DNA from 3 places in the Afipia carboxidovorans OM5 genome. Region 3 is predicted to be linked to each of the others. Evidence: predicted binding sites of a transcription regulator. Region 3 holds the regulator's gene; each other region holds the start of a gene.
The links. Region 3 encodes LexA, which represses DNA repair genes until DNA is damaged. Its sites were predicted from a motif close to TGTTCNNNNTGTGTTCNG; they were not measured.
Positions count from the first base shown of each region.

Region 1 (5,966 bases), 1.2 Mb from region 3:
CATCACGAAGGCGAGCACGGCGACCGCGTCACGCCGCGTCAGGAATTCGGTGAAGGCGCCGAGCGCGGCCTGCGCCACGCGCTGCACTGAGCTGTCGTGGCCACTCGTGACGGCTGTTGCTTCTGCCTCGATCGATGGCGCCGGCTCGCGTGCCAGTAGCACGGTGATGATTCCGATCACGACCAGCCCTGCCATCACGGCAAAGCTTGCGGACCAGGCGGCAAGCCGGCCGAAACCGGCATACTCAAACCCGGTGACGAGAAACAGCGCGCCGGCGGTCGAAGCCACCATGCCGACGCGATAGGCCGCGACATAGGAGGCCATGCCTGCGGCCTGCTCATCCTCGGGAAGACTCTCGACGCGGAAGGCATCGATGACGATATCCTGCGTCGCCGAGGCAGTCGCGACCAGCAACGCACCGACCGCGACGAAAAACGGCGAGCGCGCCGGATCGGTCAGTCCGAGTGCAAGGATCGCTGCTATCAGGAGAAGTTGCGTGAACACCAGCCAGCCGCGTCTGCGCCCGAGCCAGCGGCCGAGGAGTGGCAGATTGAGGCCGTCGACCAGCGGCGCCCACAGGAATTTCAGCGTGTAGGGCGTGCCGACCAGCGTGAACAGCCCGATGGTGCCGAGGCTGACACCGCTCTCGCTGACCCATACCAGCAGTGTCGATCCCGACAGCGCCAGCGGCAGTCCCGACGAGAAGCCCAGGAACATCACGACCAGAACGCGGGGCTTCAGATAAACGGTGAGCGCCTCACGCCAGGATGCGCGGGCCGCAGCGGATGTCTCGACGCTCTCTGGCGATGTCATGGGAAGGTGTTAGCAGATTCGGGGCGCTTTCCTTCTCACTTGTGGCAGGGCAGCAGTTTCACTCGCTATCGTCATGGCGGAAAAGCTTATTCCCCCGCCTGCAATGCCCGCGGCTGGCTGGGGAACAGGTCGGTCGGTGTGCTGTCGGCGGGCGGGGAGGCATCCTCGGTCTGGCCGAAATCGAGTTCCTCGATCTTGACCGCGCGCTTGCCGATCTTGTTGACCGAAATCAGCACCTGCCGCACGTCCTCGCTGACCTGATCGAAATGGCTGCCCAGTTTGCTGACGCGGTCGCGCAGCCGCTCGACGTCGCCCATCATGTTCATCACCTCGGTGCGGATCTGGTCGGCGGCATCGCGCATCCGCGCGTCCTTCATGATCTGCTGCATCACCTGAATCGCGAGCATCAGGAGCGAGGGCGACACCAGCACGATTCGGGCGCGATAGGCCTTCTGCACCACGTCGTCGAAGCCGTCATGAATCTCCGCGTAGACGGATTCGGAGGGCACGAACATCAAGGCCGTGTCCTGCGTCTCGCCGGCAATCAGATATTTCCCGGCGATGTCGGAGACATGCTTCATCACGTCCTGACGCAAGCGTTGCGCCGCAAGCTTGCGCGCGTCGTCGCTCTTGGCCTCGCGCAGCGCCGTCACCGCCTCGAGCGGAAATTTCGCATCGATGCACAGCGGTCGCTGGTCGGGCAGAAACACCACGCAATCCGGGCGCTTGTTGTTCGACAGCGTATGCTGGAAGGCGAACGCGCCTTTCGGCAGCCCGTCCTGCACAATCGCTTCCATCCGCGCCTGGCCGAACGCGCCGCGTGCCTGCTTGTTGGCGAGCACGTCGCGCAGCGTCGTCACCTGCGTCGTGAGGTCGGTGAGGTTCTTGTGCGCGTTGTCGATGATGCCGAGCCGCTCGTGCAGCGCGCGCAGGCTCTCCATGGTGTTGCGGGTGGTCTGCTCCATCGACTGGCCGACACGCTGCGTCACCGAATCGAGCCGCTCGTTGACGGCGCGCGCCATCTCGGTCTGCCGCCCGGCGAGCGCCTGCCCCATCTCGTGCACGCGCCCGGCAGCTTCGTTCTGGATGCGCAGCACCTCGCTGAGGCGCTCCTCCATCTCATCCGCGCGGATCGCCTGTGCCATGGCAACAGCCGCGCGGGTCCTCCCGGTGCGAGCGATGATGATGGCAATGACGAGAAGCAGCGACAGCGCGAGCACGCCGCAGACGAGAAGCGCCATGCCGGTGCGCACCGGGGTATCGCCGATCAGAAATAGGATGTCGTTCATTGTGCGAGTGTAGCCCGATTCGCGTCCGCTATGGAACGAAGCGGGAACATTTATGGTTAACAAATTATTTCATACGCGGTGACCCGGCGCGCCACACGGGCCGTTTGACCGCGAAAGGCGCAGCGATTACATCGCAGTCATGGCCATTCGTGAAATCATCAGCATTCCGGACAAACGCCTGCGCCGCGTTTCCGAGCCGGTTGAAAAAATTACTTCCGAAGTCCGCGCGCTCGCCGAGGACATGTTCGAAACCATGTATGACGCGCCAGGTATTGGCCTTGCCGCCATTCAAGTGGCGGTACCGCTGCGGCTCATCACCATGGATCTCGCCAAGAAAGAGGGCGAGAGCGCGCCGCGGGTGTTCATCAACCCGGAGATTTTGTCGAAGTCGGAAGACATCGCGGTCTACGAAGAAGGCTGCCTGTCGATCCCCGAATATTACGAGGAAGTCGAGCGGCCGGCCTCGGTGCGCGTGCGCTTCATGGACCTCGAGGGCGAGGTTCATGAGGAGGATGCCGAGGGGCTTTTCGCCACCTGCATCCAGCACGAGATCGACCACCTCAACGGCGTTCTGTTCATCGATTATCTGTCGAAGCTCAAGCGCGACCGGGTGATGAAGAAGTTCACCAAGGCCGCGAAGCTCGCGGCGAAGTAGTCGAACGAAATCCCTCTTGCTGCCATGCCCGCGCTCGTCGCGGGCATCTACATCTTGGTCTTTCAAATCGCCAAGGCGTGGATGCCCGCGACAAGCGCGGGCATGACAGAGTAAAAAGGTTAAGTCTGCAAGGGATAACCCGCGTTCATGCCGCTTCGTCTGATCTTCATGGGCACGCCGGATTTCGCAGTGCCGACGCTGCGCGAACTGCATGCGCAGGGCCATGAGATCGCGGCGGTCTATACCCGTGCGGCCAAGCCCGCCGGGCGAGGCATGAAGCTGCAGATAACGCCGGTGGAGAAGGCGGCGCGCGAGCTCGGCCTGCCGGTGCTGACGCCGTCAACATTGAGGACGCCTGAGGCGGAAGCGGAATTCCGCGCCCACAACGCGGATGCCGCCGTGGTCGTCGCCTATGGCATGATCCTGCCTGCGAACATTCTCAACGCTGTGCCGCGCGGCTGTTTCAATCTGCACGCCTCGCTGTTGCCGCGCTGGCGCGGAGCTGCGCCGATCCAGCGTGCGATCATGACGGGTGACGCCGAATCCGGCGTGATGGTGATGAAGATGGATGTCGGTCTCGATACCGGCGACGTCGCGATGACGGATCGCCTGCAGATCACCGATGCGATGACCGCGCAGGACCTGCACGATGCGCTGGCGCCGCGCGGCGCCAGGTTGATGGCGCAGGCGATGGTTGCGCTGGAGCAGGGTAGTCTCAACCTTAAACCGCAAGGCGAAGAAGGCGTCACCTACGCCGCCAAGATCGGCAAGGCGGAAGCAAAGATCGACTGGGCACGGCCTGCACACGATGTGCTGCGCCACATTCACGGTCTGTCGCCGTTTCCCGGTGCGTGGTTCGAGGTCGCCATCGACGGCGCGCCGGTGCGCATCAAGGTGCTGCGCTGTGAGCTGGTGAAGGGATCAGGCGCGCCCGGCGCACTGCTCGACGATCGCTTGACGATCGCATGCGGCGAGGGCGCGATCCGTCTTCTCGACGTGCAGCGCGCGGGCAAACAGCCGATGCGCGCGCTGGATTTTCTGCGTGGCACGCCGCTCATACCGCCGCTGAGTGTCATGTGATGGGGATTCCTCGATCGGCCTCTTTCACCTCGCCCCGTTTACGGGGAGAGGTCGGATTGCGTAGCAATCCGGGTGAGGGGCGTTCGTGCTGCTCGTCCGGACTATGCCCCTCACCCTCATTATACCCCCGACCCTCTCCCCGCGGGCGGGGAGAGGGAGCGAGGCTCCGACGCTGATGCCGCGCTACAAGCTCCTCATCGAATATGACGGCACGCCGTTCTGCGGCTGGCAGTATCAGGACAACGGCCCCTCCGTGCAGGGCGCACTGGAGGATGCCGTCGCCGCGCTGGCGGGCACGCACGTGCGTGTTCATGGCGCGGGGCGCACCGACGCCGGAGTGCATGCACTGGGGCAGGTCGCGCATATCGATCTCGAGAAATCCTATCGTACCGATCAGGTGCGTGATGCGCTCAACGCCCATCTGCGGCCGCACCCGATCGGCGTGTTGTCAGCGGAGATCGTGCCGGAGACATTCGAGTCGCGCTTCTCAGCGGTGAAGCGGCATTATATCTATCGCATCAGCAATCGGCGAGCCAACCTCGCGCTCGATCTTCATCGTGCGTGGCGTATCGCGCGGACGCTCGATGTCGCGGCGATGCACGAGGCTGCGCAGGTGCTGGTCGGCCGGCACGATTTCACGACGTTTCGTGACACCGAATGTCAGGCGAAATCGCCGGAAAAGACGCTCGATCAACTCGACGTCACGCGTGAGGGCGATGCGGTGAGCATCGTCACCTCGGCCCGCTCGTTCCTGCACAGCCAGGTGCGTTCGATGGTCGGCTCGCTGGTGTGGGTCGGTCACGGCCGGTGGACCATCGCCGACATGCGCAATGCGCTCGCTGCGCGCGACCGCACCGCGTGCGGCCCGGTGGCCCCGCCGGAAGGATTGTATCTGGTGCGGGTGGATTATTGATTCTTCTTTCCCTCTCCCCTTGTGGGAGAGGGTGGCGAGAATCGAGCAAAGCGAGATCGAGCCGGGTGAGGGGTGAAGCTGCATATGCGATGCGACCCCTCACCCGCCCTCGCTGGGCTCGGACACCCTCTCCCACAAGGGGAGAGGGGAAGAAGTGCTCGTAGAGGCTATGACTCCAGCGCTTTCATCGCATCCCAGAACGTCTCCTCGCCGTCCCTGACATTCTCCTGCCAGTGATCGGCGGCGTTGTCGTCGGCTTCGTCGGTGATGAACTTGAATGCGCGCCAGGGCAGCGAGTGGCGCTGGCAGACATGAGCGATGGCGTAGAGCTCCATGTCGACGATGTCGACCTTGTTCTCGACGAGCCACGGATCGGGCGCGGTGACGAAACTGTCGCCGGTGCCGCAGATCACGCCGTCGCGCCCCGACGACAGGTGATCGATCTCCGGCGAGAACGGTGTGCGCCCGCGCGGCGCGAGCGGCATCGCCATCATGTCGCGCTGAACGACATGCGCGACCTCGACGAGGCCGTTATGCATCTTGTGAATTTTGCCGGCAGTGCCGTAATTGATCACGAGCCGCGGGCGCAGCACCAGAAGCGCGAGCGTCGCGGCGCTCGCCGCATTGATCTTGCCGACGCCGGTGTAGATCACCTCGACGCCGTCAGGCGCGCGCGCCTTGTCGAGTTCATCGTCGATGGCGGTGAGAACGAGAATGTGCCCGCTCATGCGCGTGCTCACTTGAAGTAGCGCGTAAGAACGCCGCGATAGATTTGCGTCAGCGCGTCGAGATCGGCGACCGGCGTGCGCTCGTCGATCTGGTGCATGGTTTGGCCGACGAGGCCGAATTCCAGCACCGGACAGTAATGGGTGATGAAGCGTGCATCCGAGGTGCCGCCGCCGGTGTCGAGCTTCGGCTTGCGTCCGGTCACTTCCTCGATCGCGTCGATAACGAGATCAGTGAACGCGCCCGGCTGCGTCAGAAAAGCGTCGGCGTTCGACGGCTCCCACTCGATGCGCGCGGTGATGCGGTTGCCTGTGAGTTTCTCGACACGCGCTTCGATCAAGGCACGTAGCGCGTCCTGCGTGCGGCAATCGTTGTGGCGGATGTTGAAGCGCGCGCGCGCCTGCGCCGGGATCACGTTCCACGCCGGATTGCCGGTGTCGATCGACAGAAATTCGAGGTTGGACGGCGGAAAGTGATCGCTGCCCTGATC
Region 1 is NC_015684.1:625,145-631,110, forward strand. It holds gene OCA5_RS02995 (AmpG family muropeptide MFS transporter) at 1-813, opposite strand, end outside; gene OCA5_RS03000 (DNA recombination protein RmuC) at 900-2,102, opposite strand; gene def (peptide deformylase) at 2,242-2,757, shown strand; gene fmt (methionyl-tRNA formyltransferase) at 2,905-3,837, shown strand; gene truA (tRNA pseudouridine(38-40) synthase TruA) at 4,013-4,750, shown strand; gene OCA5_RS03020 (phosphorylase family protein) at 4,918-5,478, opposite strand; gene dapE (succinyl-diaminopimelate desuccinylase) at 5,487-5,966, opposite strand, start outside.
Region 1: the regulator LexA is predicted to act here: its motif matches at 2,134-2,151, upstream of OCA5_RS03000 (DNA recombination protein RmuC).

Region 2 (5,966 bases), 920 kb from region 3:
CACTGCGGTGATGTGGACGAAAACATCGCGCCCCCCGTCATCGGGCTTGATGAAACCATAGCCACGCTCCGCATTGAAAAACTTCACCGTCCCCGTCATTGCCATGGGATTTGCCTCCCCCGTCTCGTCCGGCCGGCGTCCCCACACCGGTTCCCCACGCCAAGCTAATCACTGCCGGCGAGTCTTGACTATTGCCTATGTGGCGAGTCCGGAAAAATACCGGGGTACCGGGTGGGAGGCTGTCAGGCCCGTGCAGCCTCAACCCGGTACCGTCCGGCACCACCGAGGCCGAGTGGCTTTTCCAGCTCGGGAAGGATCGTCCGGAGCTCGGAGGCGAGCGTCCAGGGCGGATTGACGATCAGGAGGCCGGTGGAGACGAGGCCGCTGTCGGCTGTTTGCGGTGCGACGCTGAACTCCACCCGCAGGCAATGTTCGCTGCTGTTGCCGCGCGCTGCGACCAGCGAGGCCGCCTGCCGCACAAACTCGTCCGGCCCGCGCCGTTCCTTGATCGGGTACCAGATCATGTAGATGCCGGTCGGCCATTTCGCGTAGGCCGCGCCAAACCGCTCGGCGAGACGCGCGAATTCGTCCTTCGCCTCGAACGGAGGATCGATCAGCACGAGGCCGCGCCGTTCGCTCGGTGGCACGAAGGCAGTAAGCGCGGTCCAGCCGTCGAGATCGACCACCCGCGCCTGCGGATCATTGTAGAGATTGCCGATCAGCGCCTTGCGCGCGACGGGCTCAAGCTCGCAGGCGACGAGCCGGTCCTGCGGCCGCAGCAGCGCCCGCGCAATCAACGGCGAGCCGGGATAGGCGACGAGATCGCGCGGCGGATTGAACGCCCGCACGATATCGAGATAGGGCGACACCAGCGCCTGCGCCTCGTTCGAGAAGCGCGCCTGCAGCACGCGCGCGATGCCGAAGCGCCATTCGCCGCTGCGCTGGGCCTCATCACCTGTGAGGTCATAACGCCCTGCACCCGCATGGGTGTCGATGACGCGGAAGGCCGACTGCTTCTGATGCAGATAGGTCAGTATCCGCGTCAGCACGATGTGCTTGATGACATCGGCAAAATTGCCGGCATGAAAGGCGTGGCGATAATTCATCGGCGCGGCTTACGACAGGAGCGCGGCAAGCGTAAAGCCTCTCGCGGATCGGTATCAGCCAGCCTCGGCAAACTGCTACCCGCCGCGCATCGGCGGCATCACAATCTGATTGCGGCGGCAGGCGCTGCGGTTGACCTGCTCGCAAGCGCGGAATTGCAGATCCTTGTTCATGCAAATCCGCACCTCGCCAAGCCTGCGGCTGTCGCAGCGCACGGCGATCGCAGCGGCGCTGAGGCCCGGATTGGCCTTGATGAAAGCTTCCTCCACCTCACCCGGCGTGACCGTCTTGGGCGAGGCCAGATCGAGATATTCCTCGGGAATTTTCACCGAGGCGCGCGCCTTGCGCACCGTCTCGAAATAACCGCGCGCACCAAGCCCCGAGCAGGTGCCGTGCTTGTCCCACTCGTTGTAGACGAGCCCCGGCGCGGGCATCAGATCGAGCATTCCGCGCATGACGTTGCGATCGAGCCGCGGCGAGGGCCGCTTGCAATATTCGGGATAGCCGCGCTCATATTGCGGCCACAGCCCGTGCACCACGAACGAATAAGGCCGCCCGCTGCACTGGGCCTGCGTGCTGCGCCCGGTGTTGCCGCGCTCACGCGCCGCCTCGCAGAACGACGGCGACCACGACAGCGACAGCACATAGAAATCAAACGCGCCCGGCGCATTCTGCCGATGGTCCTGCGCCGCCGCGCCGAAGCTGGCGACAAGCAGCACGCCCATTGCAGCCGTGAGCGAGGCCAGCCCGCGACGGAAATTCACCCCATACCCGATCATGATTGAGCCCCTGCGCCACGCCGTCCGAAAAGGTAGCGAGGCCCCGGGAACATGACAAGAACAAACATGACAAGAACGATTCGCGGCCAGTCGAATCAGCCGTCTCAGGGCCGCGCCGCGCGGCAGCCGCGCCCGTAAGCCCAGTTGCGATCGAGCCCGACCACACACCACTCGACGCCCGAGGTCAGCCCGGAGCCTGCAAAGCCGCCATCCTCGATGATGGAATAGTGCACGCGGCGCGGATGGCCATCGTTGATCATCGCGCTTGCGGTGCAGAAGCGGCGCGGAATGGCATTATAGGCACCGTTCGGCCCTTCCCACGGACGGAAGGCCACTTCGCGCACATCGGCAAAGCCGGTGATGCGCAGGGCCGAATTCCAGTAGGTCGATTCCTTTTCCGCGAACTGATACGAGATGGCGCCGAGCGCCTGCGAGCAGTCGCCCATCTGCCCGTCGTAGCGCGGGCCGGACAGCCAGAAATTCAGTTCCAGCGGGTTGGCCGCGCGGGCGCTGCCGTCAGACAGCATGCCGAAAGCAGCAACCAGGATGGCGAAAACCGCAATCCGCGGCGAGGGGATAGCAATGCGCATGTGACGAAGGCCCATGGTGAGTTGGCGGACGGTGCCGCGAAGCCCCCTTCGGGTCAAGTGCAGCGCGGCCACACCTTCGGACAACGCCCCGTCAATGGCCCGCGAGCGCTTTCAAAGCCGGCCCCGCGCGGCTAGACTCCGGCACAAATCAGGGAGCCTTTCGATGCGCATGAACGGACGTTGGATAATGGCGGCGGCAACGTTCGCCTGCGGGATTGCGATGAGCGCGCCGGCGCAGGCTGACTGGGTTCCGCCGTTCAAGGGCAACGATACCGGCGGCATCATCGCTTATGCGCTCTACCAGCAGGGCGCGGACATCAAGGCGATGGCGGTCGATCACTGCGCGCGTTACGGCAAGGTGGTGAAGCTCACGGGCGCCGATGCGCAGTATGGCGGCTACATCTCGTTCGCCTGCGTCTGGGTGCCGCCCGGAAGCGCCGACCGGCCGCTGCGCGCCGCCTACTGAGGCATCGTTTCGCGACTTTCAGGCCGCGAAAATTAGCGTGGCAGAATTATGTCTTTGCCTGTCGCTCCAGATAGGTCTTCCCGCCCTTCATCTTGTGGCTGAGTGGCGCCTCGTTGATCTGAATCACCACGACCTCGGGATCGACACCAAGGTTCTTGACGAGCGCGGCGGTGATGTCCGCCATCATGCCGCGCTTCTGCTCGTCGGTGCGGCCGGCCGCCAGGTTGATCGTGATCTCGGGCATGAGATTTCTCCGCGTTCGATCTGAAAGACTTCAGGTCCAGTTGATGCCGTGGCGCGCCAGCACTTGGCGCACACCCTCAATCAGCTCGCTTTCGCTGACGGCGAACTGCGCCTCGTGCTGCTGCTTCTGCAGGAACGCCTCGCGATCTTCACTCTCGCCGCCGACCTGCGCGCCGAGGATCAGATCCTTGATCTGCACCACGCCCTTCGCCTTTTCGTCGCCGCCCTGAAGGATGGCGCAAGGCGAGTTGCGGCGGTCGGCATATTTGAATTGCACGCCGAGATTGTTCTTCGGATTGCCGAGATACATCTCGGCACGAATACCGGCGTTGCGTAGTGTCGCGACGAATTTTTGATATTGCGCGATCTCGTTACGATCCATCACCAGCACGACGACGGGGCCGGCTTCGGGCTTGGTGTCGATCTTGCCGAGCAACGTCAACGCCGCCTGCAGCCGCGAAACGCCGATGGAGAAACCTGTCGCCGGCACCGGCTCGCCGCGAAAGCGCGAGACCAATCCATCGTATCGCCCGCCACCGCCGACCGAGCCGAACCGCACCGGGCGGCCCTTCTCGTCCTTGGTCTCGAGCAACAGTTCAACTTCGTAGACAGGGCCGGTGTAGTATTCGAGACCGCGCACGACGGAAGGGTCGATCTGTACGCGTCCGTCATCATATCCAGACGCAACTAGCAGATCAGCGATTTGCCGAAGCTCCTGCACGCCATCCTCAAAAACCTGAACCTTTTGGCCTAGACGCTGCCGAACATGATCGAGCGTTTCAAAGACGCTCTCGAATGTTACGCGGCGGTGCCATTCAGCGCCGTCCTGAGATGCAAACGTCAGAGTGTCGAGTGGCCGCGCTTTCTTTTCAGTTGTACTTGCTGGGCCCGTAAGAACAACACCGGTCTGAAACACCGAAAGAACAAGCTGGATGGATCTTTCATCTAGTCCAGCGCCCTTCGTGAAATCTCCACTCTCATCCTTCCGCCCTTCACCCAACAATAGGCGCACGCCCTCAAGTCCGAACTTGTCAAACTTGTCCATTGCCCTGAGCACGGTGAGTTTGCGGCCGGCTTCGTCATCGCCAAGGCCAATGCTGGACAGCACACCATCAAGCAGCTTTCGATTGTTTATTCGAACCACGAACTGATGAGGGGCAATGCCCAGCGCTTCCATCGTGTCGGCGGCCATCATGCACATCTCGGCGTCGGCGGCAGGCGAGGCCGAGCCCACCGTGTCGGCGTCAAACTGCATGAACTGGCGGAAGCGGCCGGGGCCGGGCTTCTCGTTGCGATAGACGTAGCCGTGGCGATAGCTGCGATAGGGTTTTGGCAGCGTGTCGAAATGCTCGGCGACGTAGCGCGCGAGCGGCGCGGTGAGATCGTAGCGCAGCGAAATCCACTGCTCGTCGTCGTCCTGAAACGAGAACACGCCCTCGTTCGGCCGGTCCTGATCGGGGAGGAACTTGCCGAGCGCGTCGGTATATTCCATCGCAGGCGTCTCGACCGGCTCGAAGCCATAGCGCTCATAGACGCTACGGATCGTCTCCACCATCGCGCGGGTCGCGGCGATCTCGGAGGGCGTGCGGTCGATCAGCCCGCGCGGCAGGCGCGCGCGCAGTTTCTGCGGTTTTTTCGGTTTCTTGTCGGACATGGAGCGGTTGGTACCAGCCGCCAAATCGTCTCGCAAGCGTCCCCCGGCATCTTCCTCGCAAGAAGCCCCTCACCCCGACCCTCTCCCCGTAGAGAACGGGGAGAGGGAGAGACTGTGCTCCACCTCTCCTGCTTGCGGGGACACGATCATCTCGCCCCAAGAACGAGGGAAGAGAGAGGAATGCATGAGCCAAACCTCGCCCCGCTTGCGGGGAGAGGTCGGATCGTGAAACGATCCGGGTGAGGGGCAAGCCGATGCGAGGACCGGATCGCAAGGCCACATCACGGGCGCGGCAACTTCGCAGTCACCAAACCGACGCGGAAACCAAGCTCTGGCACCGGTTGCGCAACCGCCAGATCGCGGGTTGCAAGTTTGTGCGGCAAGAGCCTGTTGGCCTCTACGTCTACGATTTCATCTGCCGCGAGCGAAAATTGGTGATCGAAGTCGACGGCGGGCAGCATGCGGAAGCGAAAGCCGACATCGTTCGCGGCGACACCCTTACACGGGACGGCTACTGCGTGCTGCGCTTCTGGAACAATGAGGTTCTCGGAAACATCGACGGCGTTCTGCAGACAATCGAAAGCAAGCTGCTGGACCAAGAGCCCCTCACCCCGACCCTCTCCCCGTAAGAACGGGGAGAGGGAGGACAACGGCCTTTCACCTCGCCCCGCTTGCGGGGAGAGGTCGACATGCGCAGCATGTCGGGTGAGGGGCATTCCCTTCAATTCACCAGCACGGCGCCGTCGCAACGGATAGCTGCCACCCAGACATCCGCCTGCCCCAACCCGACGCCGAGCGTCTGCAGCACGGTGTTGAGAAGCGTATCGACCGAGCTGGTCGCGCCTGAGATGATCGACGTGACCTGCGGGCCGAGCCCGGGGACCGGCAATGCCAGCGGGCCTAATTGAATCGCAAGCGCGAGATCGCCAAGCAAGCTCGCCGTCAGCGACGACGTAAATGAGGTGGTGGTGACCGTCTTGCGCGTCTGCGCCTGAATGTCGGCATAGGTAAAGTTCACGTTGGTGGCAGCGGTGTTCGCCATCGCCGCATGGGCGCGCCCCGTCACCTTGACGGCGCCGAGATCAACCAGCGTCGCCGCCGGCGGATTCGGTTTGGTGGAGAAGTTCGTC
Region 2 is NC_015684.1:949,746-955,711, reverse strand. It holds gene OCA5_RS04530 (cold-shock protein) at 1-105, opposite strand, end outside; gene OCA5_RS04525 (23S rRNA (adenine(2030)-N(6))-methyltransferase RlmJ) at 243-1,106, opposite strand; gene OCA5_RS04520 (ribonuclease T2 family protein) at 1,182-1,883, opposite strand; gene OCA5_RS04515 (hypothetical protein) at 1,988-2,473, opposite strand; gene OCA5_RS04510 (hypothetical protein) at 2,637-2,939, shown strand; gene OCA5_RS04505 (tautomerase family protein) at 2,986-3,183, opposite strand; gene hisS (histidine--tRNA ligase) at 3,214-4,836, opposite strand; gene OCA5_RS04495 (endonuclease domain-containing protein) at 5,091-5,465, shown strand; gene OCA5_RS04490 (pilus assembly protein TadG-related protein) at 5,558-5,966, opposite strand, start outside.
Region 2: the regulator LexA is predicted to act here: its motif matches at 1,929-1,946, upstream of OCA5_RS04520 (ribonuclease T2 family protein).

Region 3 (5,966 bases):
TTCCCGTGCTTGAGGAAGATCAATCTTTGTCCGACATCCTGCAAAAGATCGAACGCTACAAGCGCGAGGAAATCGCCTCTGCCAAGGCTGCGCATCCGCAGGCCGAGGTCGAGGCGGCCGCGCGCCATGCGCCGGCCCTGCGCGGGTTTGCGAAGGCGATCCGCGACCGGCTTGCGCACAAGCAATTCGCGCTGATTGCCGAGATCAAGAAGGCGTCGCCTTCAAAAGGCTTGATCCGCGCCGATTTCGATCCGCCTGCGCTGGCGCGCGCCTATGAGGCGGGTGGCGCGACCTGCCTGTCCGTGCTCACCGACACGCCCTCGTTTCAGGGCCACCTCGATTTTATGGTGGCGGCGCGCGCGGCCACCTCACTGCCGGTGCTGCGCAAGGACTTCATGTACGACACCTATCAGGTGATGGAGGCGCGTGCGCATGGCGCCGACTGCATCCTTATCATCATGGCGGCGCTCGATGACGCCGCCGCACGCGACATCGAGGCTGCAGCGCTCGACCTCGGCATGGATGTGCTGCTCGAAGTACACAACGAACCCGAGCTTGAGCGCGCATTGAAGCTGCGCTCAAAGCTTCTCGGCATCAACAACCGCAACCTGCGCACCTTCGAGACCACGCTTGCGACCAGCGAGGCGCTCGCCGCCTCCGTACCGAATGATCGCATCATGGTCGGCGAGAGCGGCATCTTCACGCCCGCCGACATTGCGCGGCTGGCCCGCGTCGGCATCGAGACGTTCCTCGTCGGCGAAAGCCTGATGCGGCAGACCGACGTTACATCCGCCACCCGCACCCTGCTTGCGAAGGCCTCATGACGCGATGACCGATAACCCCACCCTCACCCATATCGACGCCAAGGGCGAAGCGCATATGGTCGATGTGTCGGCGAAGGATGCCACCGAGCGCGTCGCAGTCGCGGAGGGGTTTGTGATCATGAGCACGGCGACGCTCGATCTCATTGTCCAGGGCAATGCCAAGAAGGGCGACGTGCTCGGCACCGCGCGCGTGGCCGGCATCATGGCAGCGAAGCGCACCTCCGACCTCATTCCGCTCTGTCATCCGCTCGCACTGTCCAAGGTCACGCTCGACATCGTGCCCGACGACAAGCTGCCCGGCTGCCGCGTCGAGGCAAGCGTCAAGGTGAAAGGCCCAACGGGTGTCGAGATGGAAGCACTCACCGCGGTCTCCGTCGCCTGCCTCACCATCTACGACATGATCAAAGCGGTCGAACGTGGCGTCCACATCGAAGGCATCCGCCTTCTGGAAAAGCGCGGCGGCAAATCCGGCCACTACAAACATGAAAAATAAGAACGGACGCCCTGCCATGTCGCTGATGTCGGTCGCCGATGCGCTGAACTCCATTCTCGACGGCGTCACACCCCTTCCTGAAGAAGACGTTTCCCTCGACGACGCGCTCCACCGCACGCTCTCACGCGACCTCGCCGCCCTCCGCACCCAGCCGCCCGCACCGATGTCGGCGATGGACGGCTACGCGGTCCGCACCACCGACGCCGCGAAGGGCGCGCGCCTCACCGTGATCGGCGAGAGCGCGGCCGGTCGGCCGTTCGAGGGGCCCGCGATCGGTCCGAACGAGGCGGTTCGCATCTTCACCGGCGGCGTCGTTCCCGCAGGGGCCGACACCATCGTCATTCAGGAGGACGTCGAGCGCGAACACAATTTTATCACATTAGCTGAAGCCGCTCCGAAGCCCCGCCACATCCGCGAAGCCGGCCTCGATTTTCGTGAAGGCGACGTGATGTTGCGGCGTGGCACCCTCCTCTCTGATCGCGACCTCTCGCTTGCAGCCTCGATGAACCATCCGACACTGCCGGTGCATCGCAAGCCGAAGATCGCCATTCTCGCGACCGGCGATGAACTGGTGATGCCGGGCTCGCAGACGGGACCGGGCCAGATTATTTATTCGAATGCCTATGCGATCCAGGCGTTGATGCGCAGCACCGGCGCGGAGACGATCTCGCTCGGCATCGCGCACGATACAATGGAAGACACCTGCGCCGCGATCCGCCGCGCGAAGGAGATGGGAGCCGACCTCCTCATCACCAGCGGCGGCGCTTCCGTCGGCGATCACGACATGGTCAAGCCCGCGCTCGAAGCCGAAGGCACCGACATCAAGTTCTGGAAGATCGCACTGCGCCCCGGCAAGCCGATGATGCACGGCCGCTGCGGATCGATGCGCGTGATCGGCCTGCCCGGCAATCCGTCATCGTCTTACGTGTGCTCGTTCGTGTTCGCGGTGCCGCTGATCCGCGCGATGCTCGGCCGCGCACAGGTCAACCACTGCATCGAGACCGCAATTCTCGGCCACGCTCTTCCTCCGAACGATCATCGGCAGGAATATCTGCGGGCGCGCGTTCTCAACGACAACGGCGTCGCGATTGCGACTACCGTCAATCTTCAGGACAGTTCGCTGCTCGGCAATCTCTCCGCGGCGGATGTTCTGCTGGTCCGCCCTCCGCTCGCACCGGCCGCGCAGGCAGGCGAGCGCTGTGACGTGATCCGTCTGCCGGCGTAACGCGCCGCGCGGCATCGCACGCGCCGTCAGGCGCGTCCGGCGATCTGCATATTCGAAAGATTGGCAACCGGCCTGCGACGCGCAGACGCTTCCATCTCCGCCTGCAGCATCTCGAGATCCGACGGCAACGGCACCCAACCGCACGGACACTCCTGCGCCTGATGCGCGCTCGACGTTTGACGATAGATTGCACCGAGGGCCGATGCCATCATCCGCATCACCACCATCGGCGGCAGCGCGGAGTTGTCGAGCATCCGGCAGAACGTCACCATCAGGTTGTGATCGACCTCGACCTGCGTGGGCTCCTCGTTGTGATAGTCCATCGGCAATCTCCTCCCGGCACGCAGTGTGTTGCGCGCAAGACCTAGGATGATGTGCCGCGCGGCTCAATCGCAGAAAGCCAGACTGGAATTAGAAGACGTTCAATCCGGCGCGGAATAGCTCGTGATCCAGTTCGCAACTGGCCGGCCCCGCCTCAGCACGATGGAACGATGCAAAGGCCCGTTCGGCATGAATTTGTAAAATTGGGCCGATTAGATTCATAAGAATTTAACTATTGCGGAACATGTATGGAACATATAGTGTATGTTCATGATTTGTTTCGAGTGAGTCTAGCACCCTGCAAGAACATCGGCAGGTGCCGCGACGACCGGGTTGAAGGCCCGGCAGATCAAGAATTGAGGGCTGGGCCGGATGCTGACACGCAAACAATACGAACTGCTGCGCTTCATCAACGAGCGCCTCAAGGAAAGCGGGATTCCCCCCTCCTTCGACGAGATGAAGGATGCGCTCGACCTGCGCTCGAAGTCCGGCATTCATCGCCTTATCACCGCGCTTGAGGAGCGTGGCTTCATCCGCCGGCTCGCCAATCGCGCCCGCGCCATCGAAGTCATCAAGTTGCCCGAGCCCGCACTTGGCAGCGGCGGCCGTCGCGGCTTCACCCCAAGCGTGATCGAAGGCAACCTCGGCAAGGCGCGCGGCCCGGCGAGCTTTGATGAAAGCGGCGAACAGCCCGTTGCCGTGCCGGTGATGGGTCGCATCGCAGCCGGCACGCCGATCGAGGCGTTGCAGACCCGCAGCCATACCATCAGCGTGCCGCCCGACATGCTCGGCGCCGGCGAGCACTACGCGCTCGAAGTGCGCGGCGATTCGATGGTCGAGGCCGGCATTCTCGACGGCGACATGGCGCTGATCCAGCGCAGCGAGAACGCCGACACCGGCGACATCGTCGTTGCGCTGATCGACGAGGAGGAAGCGACGCTGAAGCGCTTCCGCCGTCGCGGTGCTTCCATTGCGCTCGAGCCCGCCAACACCGCCTACGAAGTCCGTATCCTGCCGCCGAACCGCGTGCGGATTCAGGGCAAGCTCATCGGACTGTACCGCAAGTACTGAGCCAAGACTTGAGGCGACATCACAACGCCTGAGAATGCGGTCGGCGCGCGAATGCCCGACTGTGAATTGTCATTGTGAGAAGTGTAAGCGACGAAGCAATCCAACTCTCTCTGCACGCTCATAGTTGAGTTGCAGGGTAACTGTTGGATGCGGCGAGCGGGCGCGGATCAAATCCACGCGCAACGATGGTCGCGCACCTCAAGTAAAAAAAAATCGCAATCTATGGCGAGCTCTCGCGCACTGGCACGAGCGCGTTGCGGTCAGCGGCGGCACGAAATCAACGATGGCTTAGATCAGCGATAGCCGCCGAAAGGTGGCGGCGGCGCGGGCTGGCGCGGCTGCTGGGCCGGCTGCGGCCGTGCCTGACGCCGCTGCTGTGTTTGCTGCGGCGGCGGTGCGGGCTTCACCGGCTCGTTCTGCGCGGTAACGGGCTGCTCAGGTGATTTGCAGTCGATCAGCCACACGTCATAGATCGGATGCTCCACCGCGTGGAGGCCCGGGCTTGCCGCAAACATCCAGCCGGAGAAAATCCGCTTCACTTCATTCTGCAGCGTGATCTCGTCGACCTCGACAAAGGCGTCGGTGTTGGCGGCTTCCGTCGCGGGGCGCGTGTAGCACGCATCCGTCTTCACCCGCAGCGCACCGAACTGCACGGTCTCGCCGATATCCTGATCGAAGGTGATGATGCGGCCGGTGATCTTGTCGAGGCCGGAGAACACCGCCTTCTTGTTCGGGATCTTGATCGCGGGTGGCTCGGTGACGATTTCATCGCCGGGCTGCAGCGTCGCCGGAGACTGCTGCGGATTGCCGGCCGGCGGCTTCTGTCCCGGCAGCGCGTTGCCGGGCGGCGGATTGACCGCAACGTTGGGAGGCTGCTGCTGCGGTGCTGTCGCACTGCCAGGCGGCGGCGCCAGCGGTTGGGACTGCACCGCTCCGGGGCGTGGCGCACCCTGCCCCGGCGGCAGCGGACGCGCAGCCTGCGGCGCAGGCAATAGGCGACCCTGCGGAATTTCCGGGACTTCCTCTTCGTCGGGATCTTGCGTGGGATCGCCATGCGACAGGCCCGCAGGCGGACGCAGCGGCTGATCGGAAAAGATGTTGCCGATCTGCGCGCGTGCCGGCGGCAAGGCAAACAGCGAGGCCGCGATCAGTGTCGCAAACGAAATCGTGGCGGCGGTTCGAAGCATTGCACGCTCTGCTCGGGCGATTCGGGCTCGCGACATTCGGCGGACACCCGCGGCGCGAGGCCATCGGTTAACACGGGCATTGCGGCAGCGAAAGGGCGGGCGCGTCGCCCGCCTCGTTCAGCTTCCCGGTGTCCAGGCCTGATAGTCACCGGTTGCCTTGGGACGCTGGCCGCTCCCAAGCGTCGAGCCTGCAGGGCGATAAGCTGCCGGCGTACCGGTCAGGTTCGGGCGATGCGGCTTCTGCCAGTCCCGCGGCGTGTAGTGCTCTTCGGTCGGCGGCACATCCGCGGTGTGATGCAGCCAGCCGTGCCAGTCGGGCGAAACCTTGGTTGATTCGGTGTAGCCGTTATAGAGCACCCAGCGCCGCTCGATCCCGAGCGTCGGATCGATCTTCCCGCCACGCGTCCGGTAATAGCGGTTGCCCATCTCGTCGGTCCCGACCAGCTCGCCGAAGCGCCAGGTCCAGAACTGGGTGCCGAACGTGAATCCGTTCCACCAGGTAAAAATCCTCAAGAGAAACAGCTTCATCTGGGAATCCATGCCGAACAGGGAGCGTTGCGGAGCCCTTGATGCCACCCGCCCTCTCTGTTGTCCAGATACCTCCGGGCAAGGCCGTAGTGCGGAACACGAGCGCTTGAACAGGACACTTTGTCATGGAACCATGCCACACAAGCGCCAGAAAGTTCCCGACAACTTTGGGGAACTCTTTTGGAACGCGTCCCGATCCCGCGCGTTAGGTGCCTAGGCCGATCACAAGGGATAACTGGAGTAAAAAATGATGAATTTGACCAAGGGTCTCGCGGTAGCCGCTGTTCTGGCGCTGCCGCTCGGTATGGCTTCCACCG
Region 3 is NC_015684.1:1,870,538-1,876,503, reverse strand. It holds gene trpD (anthranilate phosphoribosyltransferase) at 1-13, shown strand, start outside; gene trpC (indole-3-glycerol phosphate synthase TrpC) at 27-824, shown strand; gene moaC (cyclic pyranopterin monophosphate synthase MoaC) at 829-1,317, shown strand; gene OCA5_RS08730 (molybdopterin molybdotransferase MoeA) at 1,334-2,542, shown strand; gene OCA5_RS08725 (hypothetical protein) at 2,569-2,865, opposite strand; gene lexA (transcriptional repressor LexA) at 3,236-3,934, shown strand; gene OCA5_RS08715 (DUF2155 domain-containing protein) at 4,228-5,121, opposite strand; gene OCA5_RS08710 (NADH:ubiquinone oxidoreductase subunit NDUFA12) at 5,239-5,649, opposite strand; gene OCA5_RS08705 (BA14K family protein) at 5,897-5,966, shown strand, end outside.